3 regions of the Agromyces tropicus genome follow, and region 2 is predicted to be linked to each of the others. Evidence: predicted binding sites of a transcription regulator. Region 2 holds the regulator's gene; each other region holds the start of a gene.
The links. Region 2 encodes HrcA, which represses chaperone genes, less so after heat shock. Its sites were predicted from a motif close to TTNGCACTCGNNNNNNNCGAGTGCNAA; they were not measured.
Positions count from the first base shown of each region.

Region 1 (4,341 bases), on a different contig from region 2:
AACAACACCATCGAGCACCAGGGCCACGGCCTCGCGCTCCCGGTCGACTCGCACCCGGCCAAGTTCACCTACCCCGACGGCTCGGCGCCGAGCAACCGCCGCCAGCCGTTCGACGCCACCTTCGGCCTGCAGACGATCGACGCGGTCACCCTGCACAAGGAGGTCCTCGTCGGCAAGGGCAAGAACCAGACGGTGGACTACGTCGGCGCCGTGGGCTCCGACGGCACGACGACGCAGACGGCGACGTTCACGGACGCCGACCCGAACGCGTTCTTCCACTCGTCGAACCCGCTGGGCGGCGTGATCCTCGCCGGCCACGGCGTCGAGGTCACGGTGACGTCGCAGACCACGGGCGGCACGATGACGGTCCACGTCGTCAACCCGTGAGCTGAGGCCGACCGCATCCGACACGGATGACACGACGGGCCCGTCCCCTCTTGGGGGGCGGGCCCGTCTTCGTCGTCTCGGCCTCGTGGTCTCGGCCGGGGCTGCCGGGGCGGCCGCTCGGCCGGTGCGGCCGCGGCGGCCGGTGCAGGCTCAGTGCGCCTCGCGCGCCTGCCCGGGGTGCAGTCGGGCGAGGAGCCCGGCGACGAACGAGTCGCGGCGTGCCGCGGCGGTCGCGCGTGCGGCGCGCCGGCGCTCGGCGACCGCGAGGCGGCGCTCGGCGGCGAACTCGGCGGTGCGCTGGTCGTGCGCGGTCATCTGCTGTGCGAGGAAGCCGTGTGCGAGGTCCATGATCCCGATCCCTTCGTGCGTCCGGCGGTGGCTGACCACCTGCACTCAGGTTCCTCGCTGAGGTGGGTCCGCCGGATCGGGAGGGTGCCCTATCTTGGCGATCCGGCATGCCCGGATCGGGCCTGAGGTACCTAGGGAGCACGGGGTCCAGGGACGCGCGGACGGCAGGTCGGACGCCGTGCACCCGTACCGCCGTCCGCGCATGGAACCGGGGCCGGCGTCGCCCCCGCGGCGACGCCGGCCGGCCGGTCAGCTGCCGCTCGCGACTTCCTTCGGCTCCTCGGTGCTCGATCGCACCTCCACCTTGCGCGGCTTGGCGCGCTCGGAGACGGGGATGATCACGCTGAGCACGCCGTTGTCGTAGTGCGCGCTGATGCCGGCGGTGTCGATGCCGTCCCCGACGGTGAGCTGGCGCAGGAACGAGCCGCTCGGCCGCTCGTGCGCGAGCCACTGCACGTCGTCGTTGCGCAGCGTGCGCTCGGCGCGGATGGTGAGCAGTTGGCCGTCGACGTCGATGTCGATCGAGCCGGGGTCGACCCCGGGCAGGTCGGCGGACAGGACGTAGTGGTCGCCGTCGCGGTGCAGGTCGATCGGCATCATCCGCGGGCCCTGTCGCGTGTCGACGAGGCTGGCCGCGAGGCGGTCGAGGTCGCGGAACGGATCCCAGGTCATGGCCATGAGCGTCTCCTCTCGATGGAGTTCTAGAGTTGAGTCACCTTGACTCAAGTTGAGTTCAGATTAGCACTCTCGATATCAGAGTGCCAGCGTCGTCCGGCGTTGGATCACCACGTTCGCGGGCTGTTCGCCGAGGGCGAAGCGGCGCAGGATGCGATCCCTGACTAAGGTCAGAGATATGGACGCGATCGCGCGCGTGCGCAGCTTCAACCGCACCGTCACCGAGCGGATCGGGGCGCTCGACGACGGCTACCTCGCCCGCGGGCGGCCGCTCGGCCAGTCGCGGCTGCTCTGGGAGATCGGCTCGTCCGGCGACGGCGGCGCGGAACTGCGCGAGCTGCGCGACCGGCTCGACCTCGACTCGGGCTACCTCAGCCGGCAGCTGCGCGCGCTCGAGGGCGACGGGCTCGTGCGCGTCGAGCCCTCGCCCGACGACTCGCGCGTGCGCGTCGTCAGCCTGACCGAGCGCGGCACGGCCGAGTGCGGCGAGCTCGACCGGCTCTCCGACGACCTGGTCGGCGGCATCCTCGACCCCCTCACCGAACGGCAGCGCACGCGCCTGCTCGACGCCATGGACGAGGTGCGGCGGCTCATGACCGCGTCGGCCGTCGAGGTCCGCATCGTCGACCCCGCCGAGCCCGCCGCGCGGACGAGCATCGCGGCGTACTTCGCCGAGCTCGCCGAGCGGTTCGACGTCGGCTTCGACCCTGGCCGCACGCGCCAGGCGACCGACCCCGAGTTCACCGCGCCGAACGGCGCCTTCCTCGTGGCCTTCCTGCACGGCACCGCCGTCGGCTGCGTCGGCCTCAAGCTGCACGGCGACGATCCCGCCGAGATCAAGCGGCTCTGGGTGTCGCGCGACGTGCGCGGACTCGGGCTCGGCGGACGGCTGCTCCGCGAGGTCGAAGCCGTCGCGTCTCGGCTCGGCGTCGGCGTCGTCCGGCTCGACACGAACCGCTCGCTCACCGAGGCGATCGCGATGTACCGCTCGCACGGCTACGACGAGATCCCCGACTTCAACGGCGAGCCGTACGCCGACTTCTGGTTCGAGAAGCGGCTCGCCTGAGGCGTCGGGCTGCTCCCGTCGGAAAGCATGAGATTCCGCGCGATGGGTCCGGCTGGGCGGCCATCGGCCGGAATCTCATGCACCGGGCCCGGAGGCGGGCCGGACCGCGCTGGCGGACCCGGTCCGATCGCGAGAGGATCGCGGCATGGGCGCGGAGACCGTCGAGCCGCTCGGGGCGGCGATCGACCGGATGCCGCTCGTCGACCACCACGTGCACGGGCTGCTGCCCGATCCCTCTGACGACGAGGTGCTCGCCGCCCTGACGCAGTCGGACCGCCCGACGGCCGCCGACGTGTTCGACAGCCAGCAGGGATTCGCCCTGCGCCGGCACTGCGCGCCGCTCCTCGGCCTCGACCCGTTCGCCGACCCCGACGACTACCTCGCCGCGCGCCGCGCCCTCGGCGCCGATGAGGTCGCACGCCGGCTGCTCGGCGCCGCCGGCATCCGCGCGTACCTCGTCGACGACGGCTTCCGGCCCGACCTGCTCATGCCCGACGAGCGGATGTCGCGGCTCGCCGACGCCCCGACGTTCCGCATCGCGCGGCTCGAGACGATCGCCGAGCGCGCGATGAGCGAGGCCGACTCGGGGGTCGACTTCGTCGAGCGCCTCGGCACGGCGCTCGAGTCCGCAGCCGTCGATGCGGTCGGGTACAAGACCGTCGCGGCGCACCGGTGCGGGCTCGGGCTCGACCCGGCGCGGCCGACCGCACGCGACGTGCTCGCGGCATCCGTCGCCTGGCACGCCGAAGTGCGGGCAGGTCGGCGTCTCAGCCCGAGGGATCACGGCGACGGCGCCGCCGCGGCATCCGCTCACCCCCGCCTCGTCGACCCGACGATCATCCGGCACCTCATCTGGTGGGCGCTCGAGCGCGGCGCGGTGCTGCAGGTGCACGCCGGCTTCGGCGACGCCGACCTCGTGCTCGAGCAGGCGAACCCCGCCCGCATGCAGCCGCTCGTCGCGGCCACCGCCGGCACGGGCGGGCGCATCGCGTTCCTGCACTCGTACCCGTACGTGCGAGAGGCGGGCTGGCTGGCCCACGTCTTCCCGCACGTGTTCCTCGACGTCGGGCTCGCGGTCGGGTTCCTCGGCGCCAACGCCGAGACGGTGGTCCGGCAGTCGCTCGACCTCGCGCCGTTCGGGCGCGTGCTGTTCTCGACCGACGCGTGGGGCGTTCCCGAGCGGGTGCTGCTCGGCGCGAGGCTCTGGCGGGATGCCGCGGCGCGCGTGCTCGGCGGCGACGTCGACGACCACGGCTGGCCGGAGGCCGAGGCGCTCCGCGTGGCCGAGGGCATCGCGTGGCGGAACGCCGAGGAACTCTACGGGCGGGCGTTCGTCACCGCGTGATCGGCCCGGCCGGAGTCGGACCGGCCCGAGGCGGCACCGGCCGCCCGATGCCGCACGCGTCGGACTACTGCCCACCGCCCCCGTCGCCGCCACCGCCGCCGTCGAAGCCGCCTCCGCCGTCGAACCCGCCGTAGCCGCCGTCGAACCCGCCGCCGTACCCGTCGAAGCCGCCCCCGGCACCGCCGCCGCCGTCGGAGAAGGCACCGCCGAAGCGGGAGTTGTCCCAGAAGTAGCCGGTCCGCAGGTTCGCCTGCCAGTACTGCTCGGTGAGCGGCACGCCGAACCGGCCGTCGTCCGAGCCGCCGCCGACCGTGATGGGCTGCACGAGCGCGGTGGCCGCGACGGCCAGGCACGACGCCACCCGGTCGGCGCGGTAGCCGTCGGCGCTCGAGTACCACGCCGGCGCTGCGTCGCCGACGCCGAGCACCTCGGCGATGCGGGCGACGAGCTCGGCCTGGTCGAACAGCACGGCCCACGGCAGCAGCGCCTCCGCGGTCGTCGGGTCGCGCACGTCGGTCGC
Region 1 covers NZ_BAAAPW010000002.1:986,876-991,216, reverse strand. Annotated here, with positions in the region: gene ABD230_RS10495 (immune inhibitor A domain-containing protein) at 1-387, shown strand, start outside; gene ABD230_RS10490 (hypothetical protein) at 538-735, opposite strand; gene ABD230_RS10485 (Hsp20/alpha crystallin family protein) at 985-1,413, opposite strand; gene ABD230_RS10480 (GNAT family N-acetyltransferase) at 1,589-2,476, shown strand; gene ABD230_RS10475 (amidohydrolase family protein) at 2,622-3,821, shown strand; gene ABD230_RS10470 (DUF2207 domain-containing protein) at 3,886-4,341, opposite strand, start outside.
Region 1: ABD230_RS10485 (Hsp20/alpha crystallin family protein) is a predicted target of HrcA. The motif match lies at 1,474-1,500, and genes of this name have one in related genera.

Region 2 (4,341 bases):
CTCCGGCGACGCGGCCGGTTGCGCCACCGCTCGATCCCAGTGCTGGTCGTGTACGTCGTCGACGAGCCGAACCGCGTCGGCTTCGCGATCGGGACCGCGGGCAGGGCGCCGGAGAACGGCGAGGAGTCGTTCATCCTCGAGCACCGCGACGACGACTCGGTGTGGCTGACGATCCGCTCGGCGTACGAGCCGAACGGCGGCCTGCGCCGCGCGTTCGCGCCGCTGCTGCGCCGTCGCCGCCGCGAGCTGACCACGCGGGAGCTGCGGGCGCTGCACCCCGCGTTCCCGTCCTGATGGCCGGTCCGCTCCCGATCGCCGATCCCGCGCCGGCCGACGGCCTGCTGCCGACGAGCGCGACGACGGATGCCGCGTCCCGCGCGTTCGGCGTCTACGTGCACGTGCCGTTCTGCCGGGTCCGCTGCGGGTACTGCGACTTCAACACCTACACGGCCGGGGAGCTGCGCGGGGTGTCGCAGGCCGGGTACGCCGACCAGGCGGTCGGCGAGATCCGGTTCGCGCGCCGCGTCCTCGCGGGCTCGGGCGCGCCGGACCGCCGCGCGGCCACCGTGTTCCTCGGCGGCGGCACGCCGACGCTGCTGCCCGCGGACGACCTCGCGCGCATGCTCGACGCGATCCGCGACGAGTTCGGGCTCGCCGACGGCGCCGAGGTCACGACGGAGGCGAACCCGGATTCGGTCGACGCGGACGACCTGCGACGGCTGGCCGACGCCGGCTTCACGCGGGTCTCGTTCGGCATGCAGTCGGCCGTGCCGCACGTGCTCGCCACGCTCGACCGCACGCACGACCCGGCGCGCGTCCCGCTGGTGGTGCGCTGGGCGCGCGAGGCGGGGCTCGATGTCAGCCTCGACCTGATCTACGGCACGCCGGGCGAGACGCTCGCCGACTGGCGCACCAGCCTGGAGGCCGTGCTCGCCGAGCGACCGGACCACGTGAGCGCGTACTCGCTCATCGTCGAGGACGGCACGAAGCTCGCCCGCCGGATCCGGCGCGGCGAGCTCGCGATGCCCGACGACGACCTCGCCGCCGACATGTATGAGCTCGCCGATGACCTGCTCGAGGGCGCCGGCTACGCCTGGTACGAGGTGTCGAACTGGGCGAGCGATGCCATCCACCGCTCGCGCCACAACCTCGGCTACTGGAGGGGCGACGACTGGTGGGGCGTCGGACCGGGCGCGCACAGCCACGTCGGCGGCGTGCGGTGGTGGAACGCGAAGCATCCCGCGGCGTACGCCGACCGGCTGGCGGCCGGTTCGTCGCCCGCGGTGGGACGGGAGACCCTCGACGGGCGGACCCGGGAGACCGAGCGCGTGCTGCTGCTGACGCGGATCCGCGACGGCGTCGAGGTGTCGAGCCTGCACGCCGGCGGTCGGCACGCCGTGGCCGGGCTCATCGCGGAGGGACTCGTGGATGCGCGAACCGCCCTCGGCGGGCGGCTCACGCTCACCCGCCGAGGGCGGTTGCTGGCCGACGCCGTGGTGCGGCGCCTGCTCGAGGACTAGCTGACGAACTTGATGGCCATCGGGTACGTGTAGTACTCGCCCTGGTTCGCCTTGATGGCCGCGATGATGCAGAAGACGATGTTCACGACCCAGACGGCCGGGTAGAGGATGAACCCGATCACGACGAACATGAGCAGGAAGCTCACGACGTAGGCGATGAGCACGGTCAGCTGGAAGTTCAGCGCCGTCGCGGTGTGCGCCCGGATGAACGGTCCGCGGTCCTTCAGGACGAGGTAGCCGATGAGCGCCGGCAGGAAGTTGAACAGCGCGCCGCCGACGTGGATGAGCGTCGCCCAGAGCTTCTCGTCGGCCGGGCTGAGCGGCTGGCTCTGCTGGTACCCGCCACCGGGCGGCGGGGGCGTCGGGCCCCCGGGCGGGGGCGGCGGCGGGCCGCCGGCGGGCGGCGTGGGCGGCTGGGGAGGTGGTGCGTCGGACATGATGCTGGCTCCTCGTGGTCGTGCCCGGAACAGGGGACGTGTCCTCATGCTGGCATAGGACGACGCGCCGGTCGAGGGTGGCTCGACCGGCGCGTCGGAGGTGCGCGAACGCCTACTTGATCAGGCGGATGGCGAAGGGGTAGCGGTAGTGGTTGCCGTCCTTGGCCTGCATGAAGCCGAGCACCGAGAACACGATCACGGCGATCCAGAGGGCGAGCGGCAGGAGCCATCCGATGTAGCCCCAGATGCCGAACGTCACGACGGTGAGGATGGCGTTGACGATCCAGATCGCGATGTAGGCGAAGATCGCGGTGATCTGGAAGTTCAGCGCCTCCTTGGCCTCGGTGTTCGTGAAGGCGCCGCGGTCCTTGAACACGAGCCAGATGATCAGGGACGGCAGGAAGCCGATGATGCCGCCGAGGTGGGCGAACGAGGCCCACTGCACGTCCTGCTCGTGGGAGAGCGGGGCCGCGGGGGCCGGCTGCGGGGCCGACGGCTGCGGGGCGGCGTTCGGATCCTGGGGCGGGAGGTCGGAGTCGGACATGTCGGGTGCCTTTCACGGAGGGGTGAGCGCGCCGTGCGGGCGGGGACGCGGGCGGTCGGCGTGCGGGACGGTGGACACGCTATCGGCGCGGCGGACCCGCCCACAACGGTGCCCGCCCTGATTCTCGCGATAGGATTAGCAGTCACGTGGGCTGAGTGCCAAGCACCCGGCCCGCGCCAGGTCGCACGGTCGAGGGAAGCGAGGGTCATGGTCTCCGAACGCAGTCTCGCCGTCCTCCGGGCCATCGTCCAGGACTACGTCGCGTCCCGGGAGCCGGTCGGCTCCAAGACGATCGTCGATCGGCACCACTTCGGCGTCTCCGCGGCGACCATCCGCAACGACATGGCCCTGCTCGAGGAGGAGGAGCTCATCGCGGCCCCGCACACCTCGTCGGGTCGCATCCCCACCGACAAGGGGTACCGGGTGTTCGTCGACCAGCTCGCCGACATCCGCCCGCTCTCGGCCGCGCAGCGGCATGCGATCGAGACCTTCCTCGGCGAGTCGAACGACCTCGACGAGCTGCTCGGCCGCACGGTCCGCCTCGTCTCGCAACTCACGCGCCAGCTCGCGGTCGTGCAGTACCCGAGCTTCGCGCGCGCCCGCGTGCGGCACGTCGAGCTCGTCTCGCTCGCGCCGACGAGGGTGCTGTGCATCCTCATCTCCGACAGCGGGCAGGTCGAGCAGCGGCTCGCCGAGCTCGACCAGGACGTCGACGAGGGCACGCTCGCCCGGCTCCGCAACCGCCTCAACGAGGTCGCCGCCGGCCTGACGATGGAGGATGCCGCGATCGCGCTCTCCGCCGAGACCGAGCACGCCGACCGGGCCCACGCGGCCGTGCTCCACACGCTCGCCGCGACGCTCGCCGACCAGGCCAAGATCACCCGCAGCGACCGCTTGGTCGTCGCCGGCGCCGCGAACCTGGTCCGCACCGAACAGGACTTCGCCGGGAACATCCTCGGCGTGATGGAGGCCATCGAGGAGCAGGTGGTCATCCTCCGGCTCTTCGGCGAGATGGCCGCCGACGACGGCATCGCCGTCCGCATCGGCCGCGAGAACGCCGCCTTCGGGCTCGGCGAGACCTCGGTCGTGTCGAGCTCGTTCGCCGTCCCCGGTCGCGACGTGTCGCGGCTCGGCGTGGTCGGCCCGACCCGCATGGACTACTCGCAGAGCATGGCGGCGGTTCGCGCCGTCGCCCGATACCTCTCCCGCACGCTCGGCGAGAGCTGAACTCGGCGGAGCCGCCCTCGCGGCATCCGTCATCGCGATCGAAAGGAACCCGCCTCACGTGGCCGACCACTACGAGGTCCTCGGCGTCGCCCGCGACGCCTCCCCGGACGACATCAAGAAGGCCTACCGCCGCCTCGCGCGGGAGCTGCACCCCGACGTGAACCCGGGCGCCGAGGCGTCCGAGCGGTTCAAGCAGGTGACGCACGCGTACGACGTGCTCTCCGACCCCAAGCAGCGCCAGCAGTACGACCTGGGCGGCCAAGGCGGCTTCGGCGGCGGCGCCGCCGGGTTCGGCGGCTTCGGCGACATCTTCGAGACGTTCTTCGGTGCCGGGCAGGCGAGCCGCGGGCCGCGGTCCCGCCGCGAGCGCGGCCAGGACGCCCTGATCCGCCTCGAGGTGGGCCTCGACGAGGTCATCTTCGGCACGCACCGCGACCTCGAGGTCGACACGGCCGTCATGTGCGAGACCTGCCACGGCTCGTGCTGCAAGCCGGGCACCGCTCCGGTCACGTGCGACATCTGCGGCGGCACGGGGCACATCCAGCGCTCCGTGCGCTCGCTGCTCGGCAACGTCATGACCTCGAGCCCGTGCGGATCGTGCCGCGGCTACGGC
Region 2 covers NZ_BAAAPW010000001.1:150,334-154,674, forward strand. Annotated here, with positions in the region: gene ABD230_RS00720 (DUF1990 domain-containing protein) at 1-294, shown strand, start outside; gene hemW (radical SAM family heme chaperone HemW) at 294-1,520, shown strand; gene ABD230_RS00730 (DUF4870 domain-containing protein) at 1,517-1,957, opposite strand; gene ABD230_RS00735 (DUF4870 domain-containing protein) at 2,070-2,501, opposite strand; gene hrcA (heat-inducible transcriptional repressor HrcA) at 2,709-3,728, shown strand; gene dnaJ (molecular chaperone DnaJ) at 3,787-4,341, shown strand, end outside.

Region 3 (4,341 bases), on a different contig from region 2:
CCGGGCGCGGATGACGGCGCCGTCGGGCTCGTACAGGTAGTCGCCGAGCGGCCCCACCGGGGCGTCCTCGGAGTCCGCCGGGGCGACCAGCTCGTGGGCCGCGTCGCCGCGGATCACGAGCGCCGCGCGGCCGATGCCCGCGCGAGCGAGCGCGCCCGTCCAGACGACGAGTTCGACGACGTCGCCGTCGACCGACACCCACTGGGCCTCCGCGCCGTCGGGGACGACGTCGCGGTCGGTGCCCGGGCCGAGCTTCACCCCGACGGGCATGCGCTCGGCGAGGCCGAACACGAAGTCGAGCGGCGGCGAGTACTCGGCGGCGTCGGCCAGGCGGGTCGTGGTCCCACCGGACGTGGTGCGGCGCGCGGGGTCGAGCCACGCCGCATCGATGCCGCCGAGCGCGACGTCCTCAGCGCGTGCGTGCAGGACCCGCACCTTGGGGAACGGCGTGAGGTTGAAGGCCGCGACGGCGGCCGTGACCTCGTCGGCCTCCGCGGCGGTCACCTCGAGGTCGATCGCGGCCATGGCGAGGGCGTCGCCGCCGATGCCGCAGCCGAGGTCGGCGACGTGGCGGAACCCGGCGCGGGCGAACCGTCCGGCGTGCAGCGCGGCGACGCGGAGGCGGGTCGCCTGCTCGAGGCCGGGTCCGGTGAAGAGCATCCGGTCGGCGAACTCGCCGAACTTGGCGCGCGCCTTCGAACGGAGCCGTGACTGGCTGAGCACGGCCGCGACGAGCCCGGGGTCGTGGCCCCGCTTGCGCAGGTCGGCGACGACCCTGACGACGTCGGACCGCGACGAGTACGCGGGCAGCGAGTCGAGCAGCGCGAGGCCCTCGGGGGAGAGCAGCCGCACCAGCTCGTCGCGTTCCACGCGGGCCACGCTAGCACCGCGCCCGGCGCTGGCACTCACGTTGCACGAGTGCCAGAACCCCCTTAGACTCGGCTTAGCACTCTCGTCCAGAGGCTGCTAACCCCAGTCTTCGTCAAGAAAGAGGTCAACCGTGTCGGTTTCCATCAAGCCGCTCGAGGATCGCATCGTCATCAAGCAGGTCGAGGCCGAGCAGACCACCGCCTCCGGCCTGGTCATCCCCGACACCGCCAAGGAGAAGCCCCAGGAGGGCGAGGTCGTGGCGGTCGGCCCGGGCCGCATCGACGACAACGGCAACCGCGTGCCGCTCGACGTGGCCGTCGGCGACAAGGTGATCTACTCGAAGTACGGCGGCACCGAGGTGAAGTTCGGCGGCGAGGACTACCTCGTGCTGTCGGCCCGCGACGTGCTCGCGGTCGTCGTCCGCTAGTCGACACCGGCTCGTCCGCGGCCCGGATGCCACACGGCATCCGGGCCGCGTCGCGTCTCCGGGACGACGCGAACGGGGCCCGGTCCGCGTGCCGTGCGGCCGGCTCGCGTCCGCGGCGGGATGTCGACGGTGGACGGCAGTCGACGCGCCGTGACGTGTCCGCGGTCGCGCGTAGGCTTGCCGCGTGTCATCCGCTCCGTCCACCGCCGCGCCGGCGCGCGGCCTGACCGACGGTCCGAGCCGCAGCGGACTCGTCTTCGCGGTCTCGGCCTACGGCCTCTGGGGGTTCCTCCCCGTCTACTTCATCGCCCTCGCACCGACGGGTCCCGTCGAGATCGTGGCGTGGCGCATCCTGCTGTCGCTCGTCTTCTGCGGCGCCCTCATCGCGATCACGCGCACCTGGCGTCCCTTCCGCGCGCTCCTGCGCGACCGCCGGGTGGTGCTCACGATGGGCGCGGCCGGCGTGCTCATCTTCGCCAACTGGCTGACGTACGTCTACGCCACCCTGAGCGGGCAGGTCGTCGAGGCGGCGCTGGGGTACTTCATCAACCCGATCGTGACGGTCTTCCTCGGCGTGCTCGTGCTCCGCGAGCGGCTGAACGCCGTGCAGTGGACGGCGGTCGGCATCTCCATCGTCGCGGTCGCGGTCCTCGCCGTCGGGTACGGGCAGCTGCCCTGGATCGCACTCGTGCTCGCCTTCAGCTTCGGCTTCTACGGGCTCATCAAGAAGCACGTCGGGCCCCGGGTCGACGCGATCTCGGGGCTCACGCTCGAGACGGCGTGGCTCGCGCCGGTCGCCGCGATCCTGCTCGTGGTCGTCGCCTCGACGACGGGCCTCACGATGGGCACGGTGAGCGGATGGCACACGGTGCTGCTGGCCGGCGCGGGTGCGGTCACCGCCGTCCCGCTCCTGCTGTTCGCGGCCGCGTCGCGGCGACTCCCGCTGATCTACATGGGCTTCATCCAGTACTTCGCGCCCTTCATCCAGTTCCTCGTCGGCGTGTTCGTGCTCCAGGAGCCGATGCCGCCGGAGCGCTGGCTCGGGTTCGGCCTGGTCTGGATCGCGCTGGTCGTGCTCACGTTCGACCTCGTGCGCGGTGCGCGGGCGGCGCGCCGCGCGGCCTCGCTCGAGCCGGTCTGAGTCAGGGCACGGCCCCCGGACGGGGGTTCGCGCCGCGGGGCCGGAATGGTGCACGCGTGCGCGAAACTGCGGCGGAACGCCGGATTCGTGCGCATGACCTTCGCCGCATGACACTCGGATAACGATTCCGTGTGCGTTACCGGGTTGTGATCGCCGCAATCTTGTTTCCGCTCCGGCCCGGCAATACGGTCGATACACCGGCGTCGACAGACGCTGTTTGTGTACCGATCCTTCAGTCCCAAGGAGCATCATGAGCGTATTCGCGAGGGCCAACGCCTCGCGCTCGGCTCGCGCGGCTTGGACGGGCATCGCCGTTGCCGGCGTTTCCGCCCTCCTCCTCACCGCGTGCAGCACGGGCGGCGACACCGCACCGGCCGAGTCAGAGGCGCCGGCAGACACCGGTGACGCCCTGCCCATCGAGGCGGGTGACCGCGACCTCACCCTGAAGGTCGGCACCATCCTGCCGCAGTCCGGCACCCTCGCCTTCCTCGGCCCGCCCGAGGAAGCCGGTGTGGCGCTCGCCGCGGAGGAGATCAACGACGCCGACGCAGGCATCTCGGTCGAGGTCGTCTACCGCGACTCGGGTGACACCACGACCGACATCGCGACCGTCTCGGTCACCGACCTCCTCTCGCAGGACGTGTCGGCGATCATCGGTGCGGCGTCGTCGGGCGTGTCCTTCACGGTCATCGACCAGATCACGTCGGCCGGCGTCGTGCACTTCTCGCCGGCCAACACGTCGCCCGACTTCACGGACTACGACGACAACGGCCTGTACTTCCGCACGGCCCCGTCCGACCTGCTCCAGGGCGAGGTCCTCGGCAACCTGATCGCGTCCGACGGCGCGTCGACGCTGGGCCTGCTCGTGCTGAACGACCCGTACGGCACGGGTCTGGCCGACGCCACCAAGGAGGCCTTCGAGGCCGCCGGCGGCGAGGTCGTGGCCGAGGAGCTGTTCAACACCGGTGACTCGAACTTCGACGCGCAGCTGTCGTCGATCAACGCCGCCAACCCCGACGCGGTCGCGGTCATCACGTTCGACGAGGCGAAGGTCGTCGTGCCGGCGCTCGTCGGCGCGGGCTACCCGGGCGACCAGCTGTACTTCGTCGACGGCAACCTGGCCGACTACAGCGCGGACTTCGCTCCCGGCCTGGTCGCCGGCGCGAAGGGCACGCTGCCCGGCCCGCAGCTCGAGGCGGACTTCCAGGACCGCATGCTGGGCATCGACCCCGCCCTCGACAGCTTCAGCTACGGCCCGGAGTCGTACGACGCGCTCATCCTCATCGCGCTGGCCGCCTACGCGGCGAACAGCACGGACGGTGCGGACATCGGCGCGTACCTGCAGCAGGTGTCGGGCGGCTCGGGCGACGGTGAGAAGGTCACGACCTTCGCCGACGCCGCGGCGCTCCTCGCCGAGGGCCAGCAGGTCGACTACGACGGTGCGTCCGGTCCGATCACGCTCGACGAGAACGGTGACCCGACCGAGGCCACCATCGGCATCTACCAGTACGGTGACGACAACACCTACACCCGCATCGGCTGATCTGCTGACGCGGTAGGGAGGGCCCCGGCTTCGGCCGGGGCCCTTTCGCGTGCCCGGGCCGTGGCGACCCATCGCAAGTGCGGGGCCGTTCCGGGGTGGTCGTCGTGCGCGTGGACGGGGGCCGAGGGGCGGCGGGATGCTGCGCGGTGCGGCGGACCCGGTCGCTGGGCGGGAACCTGCGCGAGGGGACGAGCGACGCGCGCGGACCCGGACACGGGGCGATGCGGCCTGCGCACCGAGCGAGGTGGGCGACGGCCGGCGGACCGGGTCGCGGGCGATGGCCGTGCGGGAGCGCCGCTGTGCGGGCGCTGGAGGACGTTCCGGCGTGTGATGCGCCCCGCGGGACGGGCCGGTCGAATC
Region 3 covers NZ_BAAAPW010000007.1:144,306-148,646, forward strand. Annotated here, with positions in the region: gene ABD230_RS17995 (class I SAM-dependent methyltransferase) at 1-870, opposite strand, end outside; gene groES (co-chaperone GroES) at 1,001-1,297, shown strand; gene rarD (EamA family transporter RarD) at 1,482-2,438, shown strand; gene ABD230_RS18010 (ABC transporter substrate-binding protein) at 2,689-3,981, shown strand.
Region 3: groES (co-chaperone GroES) is a predicted target of HrcA. The motif match lies at 899-925, and genes of this name have one in related genera.